Regions from separate parts of the Candidatus Clostridium eludens genome, predicted to be linked through region 1. Evidence: riboswitches for the same ligand, from Rfam matches in the RefSeq annotation. Region 1 holds a riboswitch; each other region holds the start of a gene.
What was found. A riboswitch is a leader RNA that binds a small molecule or an ion and turns the genes downstream of it on or off. The one in region 1 is predicted to bind cyclic di-GMP.
Positions count from the first base shown of each region.

Region 2: another riboswitch for cyclic di-GMP. It lies ahead of ACJDU8_RS19630 (LuxR C-terminal-related transcriptional regulator); the one in region 1 lies ahead of ACJDU8_RS03605 (LuxR C-terminal-related transcriptional regulator).
Region 3: another riboswitch for cyclic di-GMP. It lies ahead of ACJDU8_RS01370 (hypothetical protein); the one in region 1 lies ahead of ACJDU8_RS03605 (LuxR C-terminal-related transcriptional regulator).

Region 1 covers NZ_JBJHZX010000004.1:21,254-27,000, forward strand. The annotation lists gene ACJDU8_RS03585 (YveK family protein) at 1-86, opposite strand, end outside; gene ACJDU8_RS03590 (response regulator transcription factor) at 101-727, opposite strand; gene ACJDU8_RS03595 (sugar transferase) at 992-1,654, opposite strand; gene ACJDU8_RS03600 (DUF5658 family protein) at 1,685-2,041, opposite strand; gene ACJDU8_RS03605 (LuxR C-terminal-related transcriptional regulator) at 2,386-3,048, opposite strand; cyclic di-GMP riboswitch class II at 3,135-3,220, opposite strand; gene hisC (histidinol-phosphate transaminase) at 4,164-5,234, shown strand; gene ACJDU8_RS03615 (glycosyltransferase family 2 protein) at 5,559-5,747, shown strand, end outside.
Region 2 covers NZ_JBJHZX010000037.1:6,688-12,434, reverse strand. The annotation lists one part of gene ACJDU8_RS19645 (IS5 family transposase) at 1-216, opposite strand, end outside; one part of gene ACJDU8_RS19645 (IS5 family transposase) at 216-546, opposite strand; gene ACJDU8_RS19640 (DUF960 family protein) at 895-1,209, shown strand; gene ACJDU8_RS19635 (hypothetical protein) at 1,261-1,383, shown strand; cyclic di-GMP riboswitch class II at 1,734-1,819, shown strand; gene ACJDU8_RS19630 (LuxR C-terminal-related transcriptional regulator) at 1,904-2,551, shown strand; partial or broken gene ACJDU8_RS19625 (IS5 family transposase) at 2,678-3,509, opposite strand; partial or broken gene ACJDU8_RS19620 (C40 family peptidase) at 3,583-3,789, shown strand; gene ACJDU8_RS19615 (S66 peptidase family protein) at 4,221-5,144, shown strand; gene mltG (endolytic transglycosylase MltG) at 5,546-5,747, shown strand, end outside.
Region 3 covers NZ_JBJHZX010000001.1:283,968-289,714, reverse strand. The annotation lists gene ACJDU8_RS01380 (glycyl radical protein) at 1-1,421, shown strand, start outside; gene ACJDU8_RS01375 (glycyl-radical enzyme activating protein) at 1,491-2,396, shown strand; cyclic di-GMP riboswitch class I at 2,644-2,733, shown strand; gene ACJDU8_RS01370 (hypothetical protein) at 2,839-3,171, shown strand; gene ACJDU8_RS01365 (3-oxoacyl-[acyl-carrier-protein] synthase III C-terminal domain-containing protein) at 3,231-4,217, shown strand; gene ACJDU8_RS01360 (ABC transporter permease) at 4,314-5,447, opposite strand; gene ACJDU8_RS01355 (ABC transporter ATP-binding protein) at 5,450-5,747, opposite strand, start outside.

The DNA.
Region 1 (5,747 bases):
ATAAGTACAATAAACCCTACTTTCTTCTTCAAGATTTTTATAATATCTATTAGTGATAAATCTTCAGCACTGTTTTTATTTTCCATGAGCTTTATTCCTCCTACCTATTTGCCATCCCATATTTATTCCAATAGAGTGCTGCCTCTGTCCTATCTTTAATATTTAACTTATTGAATATATGATTAATATGCTTTTTTACGGTATGCTCTGTTATAAAAAACTCCTGAGAAATCTGACGATTGCTTAATCCTTTTGCCACTTCTATCAATATTTCACTTTCTCTATTGGTTAACAGCTCCAATCCATTTGGTAACTCAATGTTTTCATTTATCATAGAGTCAACAAAATATGAATCAAAATATTTTTTTCCCTTATATACATGTTCTATTGCATACATTATTTCTTCCTCATTTGATTTGCCTGATATGTACCCTTGAACTCCACTCTTTAATGCCTTAACAAAGATATCTTTTTCACCATTAAAGTCTATTGCTATTAGTTTAATATCCACCTGTGCAGTGGTTAATTCATTAATTATGTTTAATTCTTCTTCGTTATCCTTATGAATATCCAACAGTAAAATATCAGCCATATTACCTTTTATCATAAGCATTGCTTCTTTTATTGTTTCGCCAATAAACTGTATGGATATGTGATCATACCTAGACAAAAGGGCTACTATTCCTTCTCTTATAACAGAACAATTAGATATAACTATAACTTTCATAATACTTCTCAATTCCTTACTTTTAATGTAATCTCCCCAGAAAACTAGGAATTCTGCAAAATAGCTTGGCCAAGTTTTAATATATTCCTATATTACTACTAATTTCATTATATTCCATCATACCCCGGTCTAATCTTTTATTACCAAGTGGCATATCTTGTATAGTACACTTATACTATGAAAGTAGTATAAATTTCTAATATAAGTAGTTACCCTTAAGTAGTATTGAATCATAAGGTTTTACATCTTACATTGATATTCCTCTTATCTTGCATTTTTATCTCCAAATAAGATAAAAACTGTTCTCATTATGAGTTTTATATCAATCCATAAATTTCTTTCCTTTAAATATCTAATGTCCAATTTTATCCAATCCTCAAATCCAATCTCATTTCTGCCCATTACCTGCCAATAACAGGTTAAGCCTGGTTTCACTAATAATTTTTTTCTATGATAGTCCGAAAATTCAGCAACCTCCCTGGGTAAATTAGGTCTTGGTCCCACCAAGGACATGTCTCCTTTTAAAACATTGAAAAGTTGAGGCAATTCATCGATACTAGTTTTTCTGATAAATCTGCCAACTGTTGTAATTCTAGGATCATATTTAATTTTGAACATGGGTCCGGACATTTCATTTCTATCTTTCAACTTATCTAATATCTGTTCTGCATTAGCAACCATTGATCGAAATTTATACATTTTAAATATTGTTCCATTTATACCGACTCTTTCTTGTGAAAATATTATCAACCCTTTTGAATTAACCTTTATTAATATGGCTACAATAATCATCAAAGGACTAAGAGATATTATTCCTATCAGAGCTCCTAAAATATCTATAAGCCGTTTAGTTACCACATAGACTTTACTCTTTTTATACTCCACCGAATATTCCACATACTCTTGTGACAATTTTAAGTTTTCCATAATTCTCCCCCTTAAAAATGGTTTATCACATTAAAATTTATACATACAAATATATATAGCAAGACAAATTAAATGAAAGATATTAATAGCTATATACATTAAAACAATCCCATTAATTATAAAATTACTTTTTTTTAACTGTGCTTCTATAGCCTTTTGCATTCTAAAATATAAAAAAGATAAAAGTACTGTCGGCAGTACAATTTTGATCCAAAAACCAACTTTTAAATTGTGCACTACACTTACCATTAAAGGGTTTGCTTCTATAAAATATCCGGTATTTAAAAGCATTCGAGTAAAGAACATATCACTTATGTTCAACAGACATAAAATAATAAATTTATTTCTTATATTACTCAAACTGTAATTTCTTATAAATACAAGCAATTATCATACCTCCAATAATAAATTAATAAAACAAAAATTATAAATTGATAAACTTATTATTGTTATTTTACTATTTTTATATTTTTTACCCATCATACTGTAGTTTAATTTTTTTATACTATGTGTAATAGTCCGTATAATCCATCTGCTATGATTAAGCATTATATAGTCTTATTATTGGGGTAGTATAAAATATTAAGTTACCATGAATAAAAACAAAAAAATAACTATAGTACATAAACAATATAATACTGTCTATCTACTATAGTTATTTTTAAAGTAACTTAATTAAAACTCTAACACATACTGCCATGAATATTTCACTCTATTAAAGCAGCACACATTTAACATACATTAGAATTATCATTAACAGAATCATCATTAACCTCTAACATTCCGCATCTGTTAGCATACAAAGCCACCTGTGTTCTATCTCTTATATTCAGTTTGTCAAATATATGATTATTATGTTTTTTTACTGTATTTTCAGAAATATGAAGTTTTCGTGATATTTCTTGATTACTCAAACCTTTTCCTATTTCACATAAAATTTCTTTCTCTCTTGGAGTGAGCTGTTCCATTTTTTCGGGTTGGATGGCATTTTCTCTGACCAAACAGTCTATAAAATAAGAGTCATAGTATTTTTTCCCTTTGTAAATTTGATCTATGATATATAAAAGTTCCATTTCATCTGATTTTCCTAATATGTATCCTTCTACGCCACACCTAATGGCTTCTACAAAGATATTTTTATCTTTATTAAAATCTAACATTATGAATTTACTTTTAACACCACATTCTTTCATTTCTTTAATTAACAGCAATTCATCTTTATTTTGTTGATGTAGATCAAATAAAACAATATTAATATTATTTGATTTAATTAACGGAACTGCCTCTTTTAATGTTTCTGCAATAAGCATTATGTCAGCATAATTACGCCTTGATATAATTGAATATATACCCTGTCTTATTAAAGCATATCTTGATAAAATAATAACCTTCATAACGTATCTTCCCCCTGTTTTCTCCAACAATAATATCACTTAATTCTCTATATAAAATAAAAAGACCCAGTTTAACCATATGAACGGTAAACTTAGGCCGGTTGCACCATTGACTCCATATGTCTTAAAAGTGCCCAAATATAAAACATACTTCTTTGTCTCCTTATTTCCTATATTTTATTCCAAATAATGCTTATATAATACTTAACAACTCCTCTCATTTTATTATAGAATATATCTATTTTCTGTTTTTTCAAGAATTTTGAGTATCTTTGAAATTACTATATATCTTCCTAAAAATATCCATGCCAGATGGAGCTTACTCCATTTAGGCTCTTCCACTAAGTCTTTTACCTTCTGAACCTTATCTTCAATCTTTACACCTTATCCTAATTCAGGGGTACTTTATATCCGAATAACTTACTAAATAAATCCTTTGTCAAGTTTTGATTTTTATCATCTGTGTTACCTGTAAAATGATATGTGAATGTACCCTTCTATTGTCACGTACATCCAATGTACATCCAATGTATTAGGATCTAGAAAAGATATTCCTATGCACTTGCCAAACCTAAATTTAGTCATACATAATAGTAATGGAACTAACATTTCTTACATTAATTCTGCAAATCTATTATAACTAACAAGTTTATTGAAATAAGATCTTTGAACTGTTGAAACATGATGATTGTAATAGTTTTTAAATGTCCTTTAATCTCATAAGTAAAAATATTTCTGTTAATAAATTTTAATAATTCCTTTTGCAAAGATATATTTATTTTTACAACTTTTACAGCTAGTATTTATATTATAACATTATTCTATATAAGGTATAAAAATCCTTCTACTTTTTATAAATTTTATAATTAATTAGTCAAAAAAATAGCCTAAAGTCTGTTTTTTTGACTAATTATTATTCTCTAATGGAATAAATGGATGTCCTGAAGTACGGACAGTGATTTAGATATATTATGTTTAAGTAGATTAGTAGTCCTATCCATGGATGATATTTACTTAGTTAATATTTAAAAACTACATTGATAATTTATACAATTTGAAATAATATTATAACATACATAAATTTAAAAGTGCACAAATAGAAGGGAGTATTATATATGAGTAAATATTGGAGCGAAATTGCCAAAAACATTGAACCCTATGTTCCAGGAGAACAGCCTAAAAATAAAAAATACATTAAACTAAACACTAATGAAAATCCATATCCGCCTTCTCCTAAAGTGATTAACGCTATAGAACAAGCAGCTAATAACAACCTTCAGTTATATCCTGATCCCAATTGTGATGACCTGAGAAATACTTTAGCCAATTATTACGAGTTATCCTCAGATCAAGTCTTTATAGGTAATGGTTCTGATGAAGTATTAGCATTTTCTTTTATGGCTTTCTTTAATCAAGGAACACCTATACTTTTTCCAGATATAACATATAGTTTTTATGAGGTTTATGCTGAGTTATTTAAGCTAAAATATAAATTAATTCCTTTGGATGATAATTTTGATATCCCTATAGATTCTTTTTGCATTAAAAATGGTGGAATTGTAATTCCAAATCCTAATGCACCAACTACTAGATATATGTCTATTGAATGTTTAAAAAAAATTGTAGAATGTAATATGGAAAGTGTTGTTATAATTGACGAGGCATATATAGATTTCGGTGGAGAATCTCTAGCTAGATTTGTAAATGATTATCCAAATTTATTGGTTGTACAGACCCTTTCTAAATCACGAGCATTAGCAGGACTACGGGTTGGCTTTGCTTTTGGCCATATAGATCTAATAGAAGGCTTAAACAGAATTAAAAATTCTATAAATTCATATACAGTTAACCGCCTTTCCCTAGCAGGAGCAAAAGCAGCTTTTGAAGATGAACCTTATTTTAAAAACATTAGTTCAAAAATTATAAATACGAGAAAAAAAGTAATACCCTATCTTAAAGCTCTAGGATTTAAGGTGTTAGAATCTAAAACCAATTTTTTATTTGTCAGCCACAACAAAACCCATGCTAAAATAATATTTAGAGAATTAAAAAATGATGGAATTCTTGTTAGACATTTTGACAAACCAAGAACCCATAACTTTCTCAGGATAACCATAGGAACTGATGAAGAAATGGACATACTTATAAACAAATTAAAAAACATTATCTCAAAAACATATTTATAATGTGCTAATTTGAAAAAATTAATAGTATTTAAGTATATAAAAATAAATAACAAGTCAAAGATGCTATAGTTATTTTACAAAACATGAGAAAACAGGCTCCGTTTGCAGCATAAACCATTAATGCCAACAGAAAAACATATCCCAAAGCCTCTATGCTCTATGCTCTATGCTTTATGGATTATCTTACATAAACATGTCAGTTAGACAATAGATTAATTGTTAATTCGATGTTATAATGTTAAATGATGCATTTATTGTAAAGAATAACATCACAAAGTGTAGAAGTTCAATGAGAACAATAATAATATGTTGAGGGGTGAGGCTATGATATTGTCTGTAGTTGTACCTTCTTATAATGAGGGTAGTGGAATAGAAATGACATATAAAAAATTAACTGAGGTACTCGAAACCGATAGTATTGTTCAAAACTATGATTATGAACTTATTTTTATTGATGACGGAAGTAAAGACGATACACTTAATGTGATCAAAAAATTTCAGAAGGATGATATT
Region 2 (5,747 bases), on a different contig from region 1:
TTTCCTTTGTTACATATGCCTTATCTCCTAGGATATTGCTATTCTTTATTTTTACATGAGACAGCACCTCAATGGCCAGTGTATTGTCATTTACATCGCCAGAGGATAACTGAAAATAAATCGGATTGCCTAACCCATCAACAATTGCATGTACTTTGGTCGTATTTCCACCACGGCTCTTTCCAATGTGTTGGTTGAACTCATGATTTATTGCCCCTTTTTAGCTTCTGCACTGTGCTGATGAGCCTTTACAGAAGTAGAGTCAATACTTAAATTTTCATAGTCTGCTTCTTCATTTAGGGTCTGAAAAATATTTAGTAAAGTACCGTCATCACGCCATTTACAAAACCTGCTGTATACAGTTTTCCAGGAACTGAAGCGCTCCGGTAAATCACGCCAAGCAGAACCACTTCTGGCAATCCATAGGATTGCATTAAACATAAGATGGTTGTCAATAGGAGGGCGTCCTGTTTTAGCTACCGGGAATAAATCTTTAATTTGAATCCATTGTTCATCCGACATTTCATAACGTTTTTGTGCCATAATATTAATCTCCAAGTTTTTTTCTTATTTTACCAACAATTTGGCTTTTATGCAATTTTAAGTTTTCAGACATGCCCTAATACTTTTGTAATCTCAGATACTGAATTATTTCAATAAATATAATATAATTTAAAATATAGAAACAGTAAAGAAACAAATAGTGAAATAAGAAATTAGTTAGTAGGAAAGTCTCAAAATGAGTAGAAGAAAATATGTAGGTATCTAATATTAACATAGATAGGAGATTAGGTGATATTTTTTCATCTGATAAAAGCAAGTTAAATAACCTTAAGTGTGGTTTTCATTGATAATTAAGGTTATTTTATTTGTAAAAGGTAAAGGGAGAGAGACGTGGCAAGAAAGGTGACAAAAGGAATACGTGAAGATATAGATGAGGAAATTCAAATTAAAATATGGAATGCCATTGATATGTTAAAGAGGATGGATAACTTTTCTGTGGGTCATTTACAAGTATTTGAATTAAGGAAGACAGAAGACAGTAGTATTTTCAATAATTGCTATAATCAGAAGATAACCTATTGTCGTGAAAAATCTGCATATATGGAGGAGATTTTTGTAAAAGTTGCTAATCCTGTTGATGCCGAGGTATATGTTGTAGAGGATTTAGGGCACAGTGTAATGATGAAAAACTCAGAATATTGTTGATAAGTCTACTATAGTGAGCAAAGATTTAGTAAGGGGTATTGCATTTGCAGTTTGTGGAAAAAAGTTACGAGTTATGAAAGTGGATTAGGTTGGATACTGGCGGTAGAAAATACGCTGCTGCCTATATCCTTAAACAAAGAGGATACTAAACGGAAAAGTTATATGATAATTTAGTTCCCCAATAAGGCTGTACAAAAAATAAAATTAGAGCAATTCTTTATTTGTGATTAAATACTACAGGTTAGGAGTTGCTTAATTTTATTTTTAAACTTATTGATGTTTTTTTAATTAAGGTGTGATATAAGAACTTGTTTACCGACGAACTTCCATAAAGTTCATATTGTGATTTGCCGATATTAGTATAAGATTAAAATATAAAATATTCATATTAGGATATAAATTAAGCCAAATCTAATGGTGATGGAGGTACATCATGCTTTTGTGGATAGGAAAAAAAATTCACTCTATGCTAAAAGTTAACCCAAAGAGCAAATATAAATACGAAATTTGGGATGAAATATTATAGGAAACAGGGGGACAAAGAAGTATGTTTTGTATTTGGGCACTTTTAGGACATACGGAGTCAATGGTGCAACCGACCTAATTTTACCGTTTATATGGTTAAATTGGGTCTTTTTATTTTATATAGAGAATTAAGTGATATTACTGTTGGAAAAAACGGGGGAAATACATTATGAAGGTTATTATTTTATCAAGTTGTGCTTTAATAATGGAGGGTATATACTCAGTTGTATCAAGGTGTAATTGTGCTAACATAATGCTTGTTGCAGAAACATTAGAGGAAGCAGTGTCATTAATTAAATCAAGTAAGATTAATACTGTTTTATTGGATTTGCATCAAAAAAATAAAGATGAATTGCTGCTAATTAAAGAAATGAAGGAAAGTGGTGTTAAAAGCAAATTCATAATGTTGGATTTTAATGAAGATAAAAATATTTTTGTAGAAGCCATTAGGTGCGGTGTAGAGGGGTACATATTAGGAAAATCAGATGAGATGGAACTTTTATGCATTATAGATAGGATTTACAGAGGGAAAAAATACTATGATTCTTATTTTATAGACTGTATGATGAGAGAAAATACCATGGAACCTGAAAGAATAGAACAGCTTACTCAAAGGGAGAAAGAAGTTTTATGTCAAATAGGAAAAGGTTTGAGTAATCAAGAGATATCAAAAAAACTTCATATTTCTGAGAATACAGTAAAAAAACATAATAATCATATATTTGACAAACTCAATATAAGAGATAGAACACAGGTGGCCTTGTATGTTAACAGGTGGGGAATATCAGGTGTTAATTATAATTCTAACGTGTGTTAAATATATAGTGATTTAGCTGGAATACTATGTAATAAATAGTTTGTCATATTACTAATAATTCCAATGAAATTGACATCATAAAACCTTATAGATTGTATCATAGGATGAAAGCTTTAGAGATTATCCCTAAATAATCTGTGTTTTTCTAAAAGCAATAAAAGCGCATGCAAAATTAATAAGGCCCAAATGGGAAATATCTGTTTTCTCAAATCGAACGAGCAATTTTCTAAAATGATTCATCCATGAATGGGTTACTTCTACTACCCAACGACGAGCTTTATAATTTGGATTGTTCTCCATATTCTTTTTTTCTTATCTTCGGGAAACTACATGAGGAATATAGCCTCTAAGAACTATAATTTCTAAAGCTGGCTCTCCAGTATATCCATTGTCCGCACAAAGGTTTTGAGGATTTTTAACTGTGGGTTCTGGTTGTTCTATAGCTATGGAATTTAGTACTTCTCTCAGTTGCGATACATCATGACGATTTGCTCCTGTTACCACTACTGATAACGGTACTCCTCTGCCGTTTACGAGGATATGCTTTTTGATCCCGTTTTTTTCCTCGAACTGTTGGATTTGCCCCAACAGATTCTTTTGCAAAAGGAGCTTTATTCATACTTCCATCCATACTAAGCCACTCTCAATCAATTCCTTGGATTTCGTTGTATCTAGCTTCCACATATTCTCAAGTACTCCTGCCTTGCACCATGCCATAAAATATCTGTGAATTGAACTAGATGCTCCAAACTTTTCTTTTGGTAGTGCCTTCCACTGTATACCTGTTTGAAGTATATAAAAAATTGCTTCTAAATATTTTTCTTGATTCCATTGGCTTTCTTCAAGCACCAGCAGCTCGTTTATATTCTTTATTCGGTTCTCTTTGTTTCTTAGGTATTAGATTTTTTACTTCTTCCCAAAACTCATCAGTTATCTCCCATGATTGCTTTTGTATCATTTGTACAATCCTCTCTATCCCGTTTTTTAATTATCGTATCATACCAGAAACTATTTAGGGATAAGTTCTTAATGTAGGAACAAGCATATCTTTTGGAAATTTACGAGAAGGTGATCTAGTTTTCTTTTCGTTCACAAGTAATGGAGTTATAAGCCATGTTGGAATTTATATTGGTGGAGGACAATTCATAAATGCTTCATCCAGCAAAGGTGTTGTAATTTATCCACTAGGTCCGTATTGGCGATCAGCCTACGTAGGAGCAAGACGAGTGATTCAGTAGAATACATATAGTAAGAATATGAAATAAATTTTAATCGGAGGGAAGAGATATTTTAACAGCTTCCTTCTATTTTTTTATGCAGTGAAATGGGATAAAATCCCTATATTCAAAAGCCATATGATTAAGCAGAAAGTCTATTTATTGTACCATCTCCATGTACCAACCCTCCTTAGTTGTATATCAAATCGGGCTTGGGTATAGCCCGTATAATGGATAAGTAGGCGAGTAGTAATGAACACTATGTTATTAATTAGCAACTATTTGAGTAACTTCATATAATATTATAGTAGTAATGAAATAAGGTTTTTTACTAATTCCGCAAATCTAAGCTTCCTGCCCATAGAAGGTGATAGGCATAAATGGCGACAAGGAGCAATTTTTACGGAATTGTAAGGCTATATTTTATTAAGTTATTTAAAAGGTGAATGAGTATGGCAATGAGACCACAAATTTTGCGAGCAGGAGATACAATTGGAATAGTTACTTTAGGGAGTCCATTATCTGCGGATGTCATTAATGTTGGTATACAGACTCTTAAGAATATGGGCTTTAATGTAGTTCTAGGAAAATATGTGTACTCTTATGGTGGATATATTGCAGCTACAGAACAACAGAGAGCCTCTGATTTGATGGAAATGTTTAGAAACCCCGCTGTGAGGGCCATTATCCCCTCAAGAGGTGGAGTAGGTGTTGCAGGTATTATACCATATCTTGATTACTCTGTTATCTCACGAAATCCTAAAATTATCACAGGTTACAGTGATATAACCATTTTATTAAATGTTTTGTATACATGGGCTAACTTAATTACTTTTCATAGTCTTCTTTTAATAGACTTTAAATCGGCTACGCCTGCATATAACATGAATCAGTTTTTCACTGCTACATCTACACTTATCTCACCAAGGAAACTTGAAAATCCTCCTGGAATGCCCCTAATAAGCAGGGTCCCTGGAAATGTAACGGGAGCTATAGTAGGAGGTAATCTTACATCTTTTGTAGATAATCTTGGCACTCCATTTGAAGTTGATACTGGAGGAAAGATACTCTTAATAGAAGAAGTTGATGAACCTATTAATACAGTTTACAGACATATAAAGCATTTAATATTAGCAGGTAAACTTACGGATTGTGCGGGCATCATTATGGGTCAATGCACGAATTGTGAGTCTGCATATGGTAAATCATATGAGAATTTAATTAATGAAGTTATAATGCCATTGAATAAACCTCTTATGACAAATTTAGCATCAGGACATGGTATATACAAAATGGCTATACCTGTAGGTGCTCAAGCTAACCTTAACACTTATAATAATACGTTGACAATACTTGAACCAACAGTACGTATATAAAAAGGCAGCAATGTTTTTGGGCTATTGTGGAATTTCATAATTAGTTTACTCCACATCTTATTGATTTCTTTATATTTTACAGCTTAAATATTTATAGTAGAATCAAAAGCCCCTGTATCACGTGTAGAAGTGATATAGGGGCTCTATATTATTGTGAAAAGTAGAAAAATCATTGAACAGTTATATTATTCGAAGTCTTCCAAAAATAATTCAAACAAATATTGGTAATCGATTATGCAGGCATTGATAATGGATATCCATTATCGCTTGTTAGGAAGTTCTCTAATACCCTTTTTTGTTATCATTGCACCTGTATGTTATACTAAAAATATATTTAATAATACAAAAGGAGATGACATTGATTCTTATTTATCCAATAAGTTATGGTGAATATGAATCTTATGATTATGAAATTTAAAAGGGTTATATTTATAGTTATTGTTTTTATTTTAGTATCATATGGAGCATTTTGTTTAAGCTATACTTTATATAACAAAGCTAACATAGTAAAGTTTACAATACCAGAAGGGTATACAAATGAACAGATAGGACAAGTATTACAAAAATCAGGATTGGTTACAGAAAAAGATTTTGTAAATGAAG
Region 3 (5,747 bases), on a different contig from region 1:
TATCTGAATGGGTTTGGACAATTTCTGCAAATACTGCTGAATTTTTTGCGGGATATAATCAATTTCAAAATCTTACAGTTGGCGGTAAAACAAGAGAGGGAAAAGATGCTACAAATGATCTTTCATATATGTGTTTGAAAGCCACCGAAAGAGTGAAAACCCACCAACCAGGTCTAAGTGTTAGAATTCATCAGGACTGCCCTAGTAGTTTTTTAGATGCGGTTACTTATTTAGTAAGTAAGGGTACTGGATTTCCTGCAATCCATAATGATGCTGCAGGTTATCAAATGCTCATAAATGCAGGCTATGAACCAGAAGATGCTAGAGATTGGAATAACTGTGGCTGTGTAGTACCACATTTTCGTAAAACTGGTGAATGGACTTCAGCAGTAAATATTAGTTTTACTGCAGCTTTAGAATTTGCACTAAATAGAGGCAAAAGCAGGATCAATGGTGAGAAAATAGGTTTAGATGAGAAAGATCCAATGAGTTTTGAGTCCTATCAGGAGGTTGAAAAAGCCTTCTATAAACAATTTGATAATTTAATTGAACACTCGATCATAGCTACTTTATTAGCACAGAAACTTCATAAGGAAATGGTTCCAAGACCATTTTTATCCTCCTGTATAGAAGATTGTATGATAAAAGGCAAGGACTTAGTTGATGCTGGTGCAAAATACAACATAGGGCCTGTGCTCACAGGCATAGGCCTTGCGGTTACAGCTAACTCTCTTGCAGCAATTAAGAAACTTGTTTTTGAAAATAAAGTTACCACAATGGAAACTTTGATAAAGGCACTTAATGCAAACTGGGAGGGTTATGAAGAGTTAAGACAATTAGCTATTGCATCACCAAAGTATGGAAATGATATAGACTATGTTGATGATATTGCTATTAAAATAGCAAATCATTATTACAAAGCGGGGCACCAATATAAGGATATTAATGGTAATAATTTCATCACTGCCTTTATGGGGATTTCTAATTATTTGCCAGCAGGAAAAGTTGTTGGAGCAACCCCGTGTGGCAGAAAGGCTAAAGAACCATTGTCTGAAGGTGTATCACCATTTGCAGGTTCTGATACCTCTACCCCATTGGCAGTCATGCGTTCAGCAGCAAAAATTAATCAGGATGTACATTCTGGTGGAACACTATTAAACTTAAGATTGAATGAGAATTTAGTAGATACTAAAAGGGGACAAAGTAACTTGGGAGCAATGATTCAAGCTTTCTTTTCTCTAGGAGCATTCCATGTTCAGTTTAATACCATATCCACTGAAACAATGCTTAAAGCTCAAGATAATCCTGAGGACTATAAAGATTTGTTAGTTAGAGTTGCAGGATACAGTACACAATTTGTTAATTTATCCAGGTCAATGCAAGATGCAATTATTGCAAGAACAGTTCATGAAAATTATTAGAATTACAATAAAGACATAGTTTTAAGCTGTGTCCCTTTCTAATATTTCATTTTGAGCAAGGAGGAATTTATGAATAGTATAAGTGGGTACTTTATGGAACCTCAGAATTTTTCTGTTAATGATGGGAATGGAATCAGAACGATTATTTTTTTTGCTGGCTGTCCTCTTAGATGCCAATGGTGTTCCAATCCAGAAAGTTGTACAGATTCTAACAAGATTGCATACCATGAAAAGACCTGCATAGGATGTGGAAGGTGTGTTCAAGTATGTCCACATGGAGTAAGTATAAATTTAAACCAGATTGTTCAACGAAAAAAATGCAAATCTTGCGGACTTTGCACAGAGGTATGTCCAACTAATAGTAGAAAAAATTTGATTTATCACTATAATAGTGAACAGATATTAAAAGTAATAGAAAAACAAAGAGTATTTTATAGATATTCAAAGGGTGGAGTTACCTTTTCTGGAGGTGAAGCAACCCTGCAAATAGACATGTTGAGAGAACTTGTAAATAAACTCTATGATAAATCTGTAGATTTAGCTATTGAAACTTCTGGCTACTTTCAATTTGACAACGTGAAAGATATATTGGAAAAATTAAATTTAATATTTATAGATATAAAGCATATGGATAATGATAAACATAGATTCCATACAGGAGTTGGCAATGGAAGGATATTAGAGAATATATCAAGACTTAAAGAATTAAAAGTACCTGTGGTAGTTCGCATACCAGTAATTGATGGAGTAAATTCAAGTATAGAGAATATTAGAAAAACTGCTAAATTTGTTAAAGTTAATATAGATAAATCAAAGTTAGAGCTATTACCATATCACTTATTTGGAAATAGTAAATATGAAGTCCTTGGGTTAAAAAAGCCCTCCAAACAGTTTAAAACTCCATCGAAGGAAGACTTAAGAGAGTTATATAAAATAGTTAAAAATGAGGGTGTTGAGGTAGTAAGTTATAAGTAGGATTAAAGAAGTTATTTGGGTGTGCAGTAGTGCTTATCTCTCACAGTGAATAATATGGCAGTATTAGCTAATTACCCCATTGGAATAAAAAAATTTATAATATGCATACAGATAATATCTTGAGAAAATTGCTTGCCACTTCTAATATTTCTTTTTACAAATCTACAAAAAATGAAAAATTAAGGTAAACTTTATATATTATTCTTGAAAATTGTAAAATTTAGATGTAAAATTATGAATAAATATATATTGACAATGGCACACTTATCGAAAGGTAAGGTCGCAAAGCTATGGGTCTAAAGAAAATTTATTTTTCTATGATTGCCAGGTTGCCAAAATTATAATTATAAGAATTAATATATTATGTTTACATTTTGGTGCCTATAGCTATATAGGCACCTTTTAATTTTTAAATAAATGAAAGGATAGGTGTATTAAAGATATGAAAAAACATGAGATGGCTTTGAATAAGGCCAAAAAAGAGTTCAATGTAAAAATATGGGGTATGTATGAAGCAAGTGATGCTAAGAGTTTCATTGAGGAATTTAAAAAAATAGTATCAACTATACAAACTGCTGATTATATTTTGTGTTTTGATTCCCAAGAATTAAAAGTTTCTACTCGAGATATGGTGCCAATGCTGGAAAGTTGTTTTAAAATGTATAAAGATTTAAATTTTAAGAAAGTTATAATGAAAGCGGGAAATAATGCAACTTTAAAAATGCAGTTAACAAGAATAGGTAGAAATGTAGGGCTTAATGTTGAAGTAATTTAACAACTTACATATGAAGGTTTAGATTGAATTTTATCATTTATTATTCAAGGAGGCTAACAATGGGCGTAAAATTAAGTTGTATTGATATTTGTCATGGTTCTAAGGTTGTTTCAAATGATTTTTATTTAAAGCACTTTGAGAAGCAAGGCAAAAACGTAGAGCATTTGTTAATAGATATAATGGGTAGAGATAAAAGATTTATGTTTGATGATAATGAGACAACTCTATCTTTAGCGTTAAAAGTATCAAAATCTGCATTAGCTAAGGCCAACTTCACAGGTAATGATATAGACATAATAATATATTCTTCTATATTATCGGAATATATTTCACCATCTATGGCAATTTTGTTACATAAGGAGTTAAATGCGGGAAGAAATGTAATGTGTTTTGATATGAATGCTAATTGTGCTGGTATGACTGTTGCTTTAGAATGTGCCTCAAATTATTTGATGACATCAAATCGAGCAAAAAAAGCTCTAATTGTTGGTTGTGATGATTTGAATTCTTTACTTGATCCCAATAATGAACTTTGTTATGGTAATTATGGACATGCTGCTTGTGCAATAGTTTTGGAGAAGGTAAGTGAGGATTGCGGGGTATTGGATACAGAGTATTATATAAATACAGAAGAGAGTGAGAATGCTATGTGTCCAAGTTCAGGATTTTCCAGTTTCTTTAAATCACGAGATGTAGATGAATTTTATTTGAAGTGGATTCCATTTGATGGAGGGGCTTGCGTTTACCCTGCCGTGGACATTATAACCAGCATGTTAAACCAGAAAGGGTTAACCAAAGATAATGTTAGTATGTTTTGTTTTTCACAGTTTGCATTTGTAAATATAAAGACTATAAGAGAACTTATGGACATAGATGAAGACAAGAGTATTTATATAGGTGATAAGTATGGATATACTAGTACAAGCAGTCCTTTTATAGCATTATATGAAGCTATAGAACAAGGCAAAGTTAAAAGAGGAGATTATATAGTATTTTGGACTATTGGCACAGGATCTGAAAGTATAGTAATGCTTTATAAATATTAAGGCATTCAAAAATTTTGATCAAGCTATTCTAAGGCTCAGGTGGAGTTTGCTCATAAGGAATGTCTTTCTTCATCTGAACCTTAGAAAAATTTGATATTAGTCCAATGTTTTGCTGAATTTAACCATTGTTAAGCCTACAATAATAACAATTGATATACTTAAGGATAATATAGGACCTATAATATATGATACACCTACGCCTTTTACTATTATTGCTCTTAGAATTTGCAGAAAATAGGTTAGCGGCAAAGCACAGCTTATAAGATAGATTATTTTAGGCATGGCCTCTCTTGGGAACATAAATCCTGACAGAAGTACACTGGGGAGTAAAAGTGCTAGAGAAGCCTGCATTGCCTGCAGCTGGGTTTTGGCCACAGTGGAGATAAGCATACCTATAGCCAGGGAGCATATGAGAAATAAAGTTCCAAGTGTTATAAAAAGTGCCACACTTCCCTTTACCACTATACCAAATAATAAATTTCCAAGAATCAATACAGTTATCATATTGAGAAAGCCAATTATTGTGTAGGGTATCAATTTTCCCACTACAAGTTCAAAGGAACTAATGGGTGTCATAATAAGCTGCTCCATGGTTCCCTTCTCTCTTTCCCTTACCATTGCAAAAGAAGTTAATATAACAGTAATATTTTGAAGGATGAGTCCCATAACACCGGGTACATTAAACTTACTGCTTTCCAATGTAGGATTGTATAGTACAAGAGGCTTTATGCTTGTCCCTATGCTTGAGGACATATTACGTCCTGATTTTTTGACTTCCACCTCCTGCATTTTAGCTGAATAGTTATTTCCTATAAGCATGGAGTAAGACATGGCAGTTCTTGCTATAGTGGGGTCAGAACCATCCACTAGAACCTGAACTTTTGCCGTTTCATTCCTATCCAATGTTCTCGCATAGTCAGGTGGTATTACAATTCCTACTTTTACTTTTCCCATGTCAATATACTTCTCTACTTCATTAGGGGAATCAGCTGAGCCGTAAAGTTTAAAATAGTATGAGTTTATAAATGCATTTACAAGTTGTCTGCTTTCTACAGTTTTGCTGCCGTCGTACACCATCAGGTTCACGTCATTTACATCTGTATTTGCTGCAAATCCAAATAAAAGCAGCATCATTATGGGCATCACAAGAGCTATAACCAGGCTCGGTTTATCTCTTTTTATGTGAATAAATTCCTTCTTTGTAACTGTAAGTAATCTTTTGAGCTTCACTTTTAAACACCTCCCTTTTCATTTCTTATTTGTTTCAATTCATTAAAGGAAGATACTACTTCTCTATTTGAAAGCTCTTTAACATATTTAATGAATATATCCTCAAGATTTTCCGTACCATTTTTTTTGTATAGATTTTCAGGGGAATCTATTATTATCAGCTTGCTGTTAAATATAAAACCAATTATATCACAAATAGATGCCTCATCCATGTAATGGGTAGTCACAAGTACAGTAATTCCATCTGATACCAGAGTACTTATTGTATACCAGAACTCTCTTCTTGATACTGGGTCTACT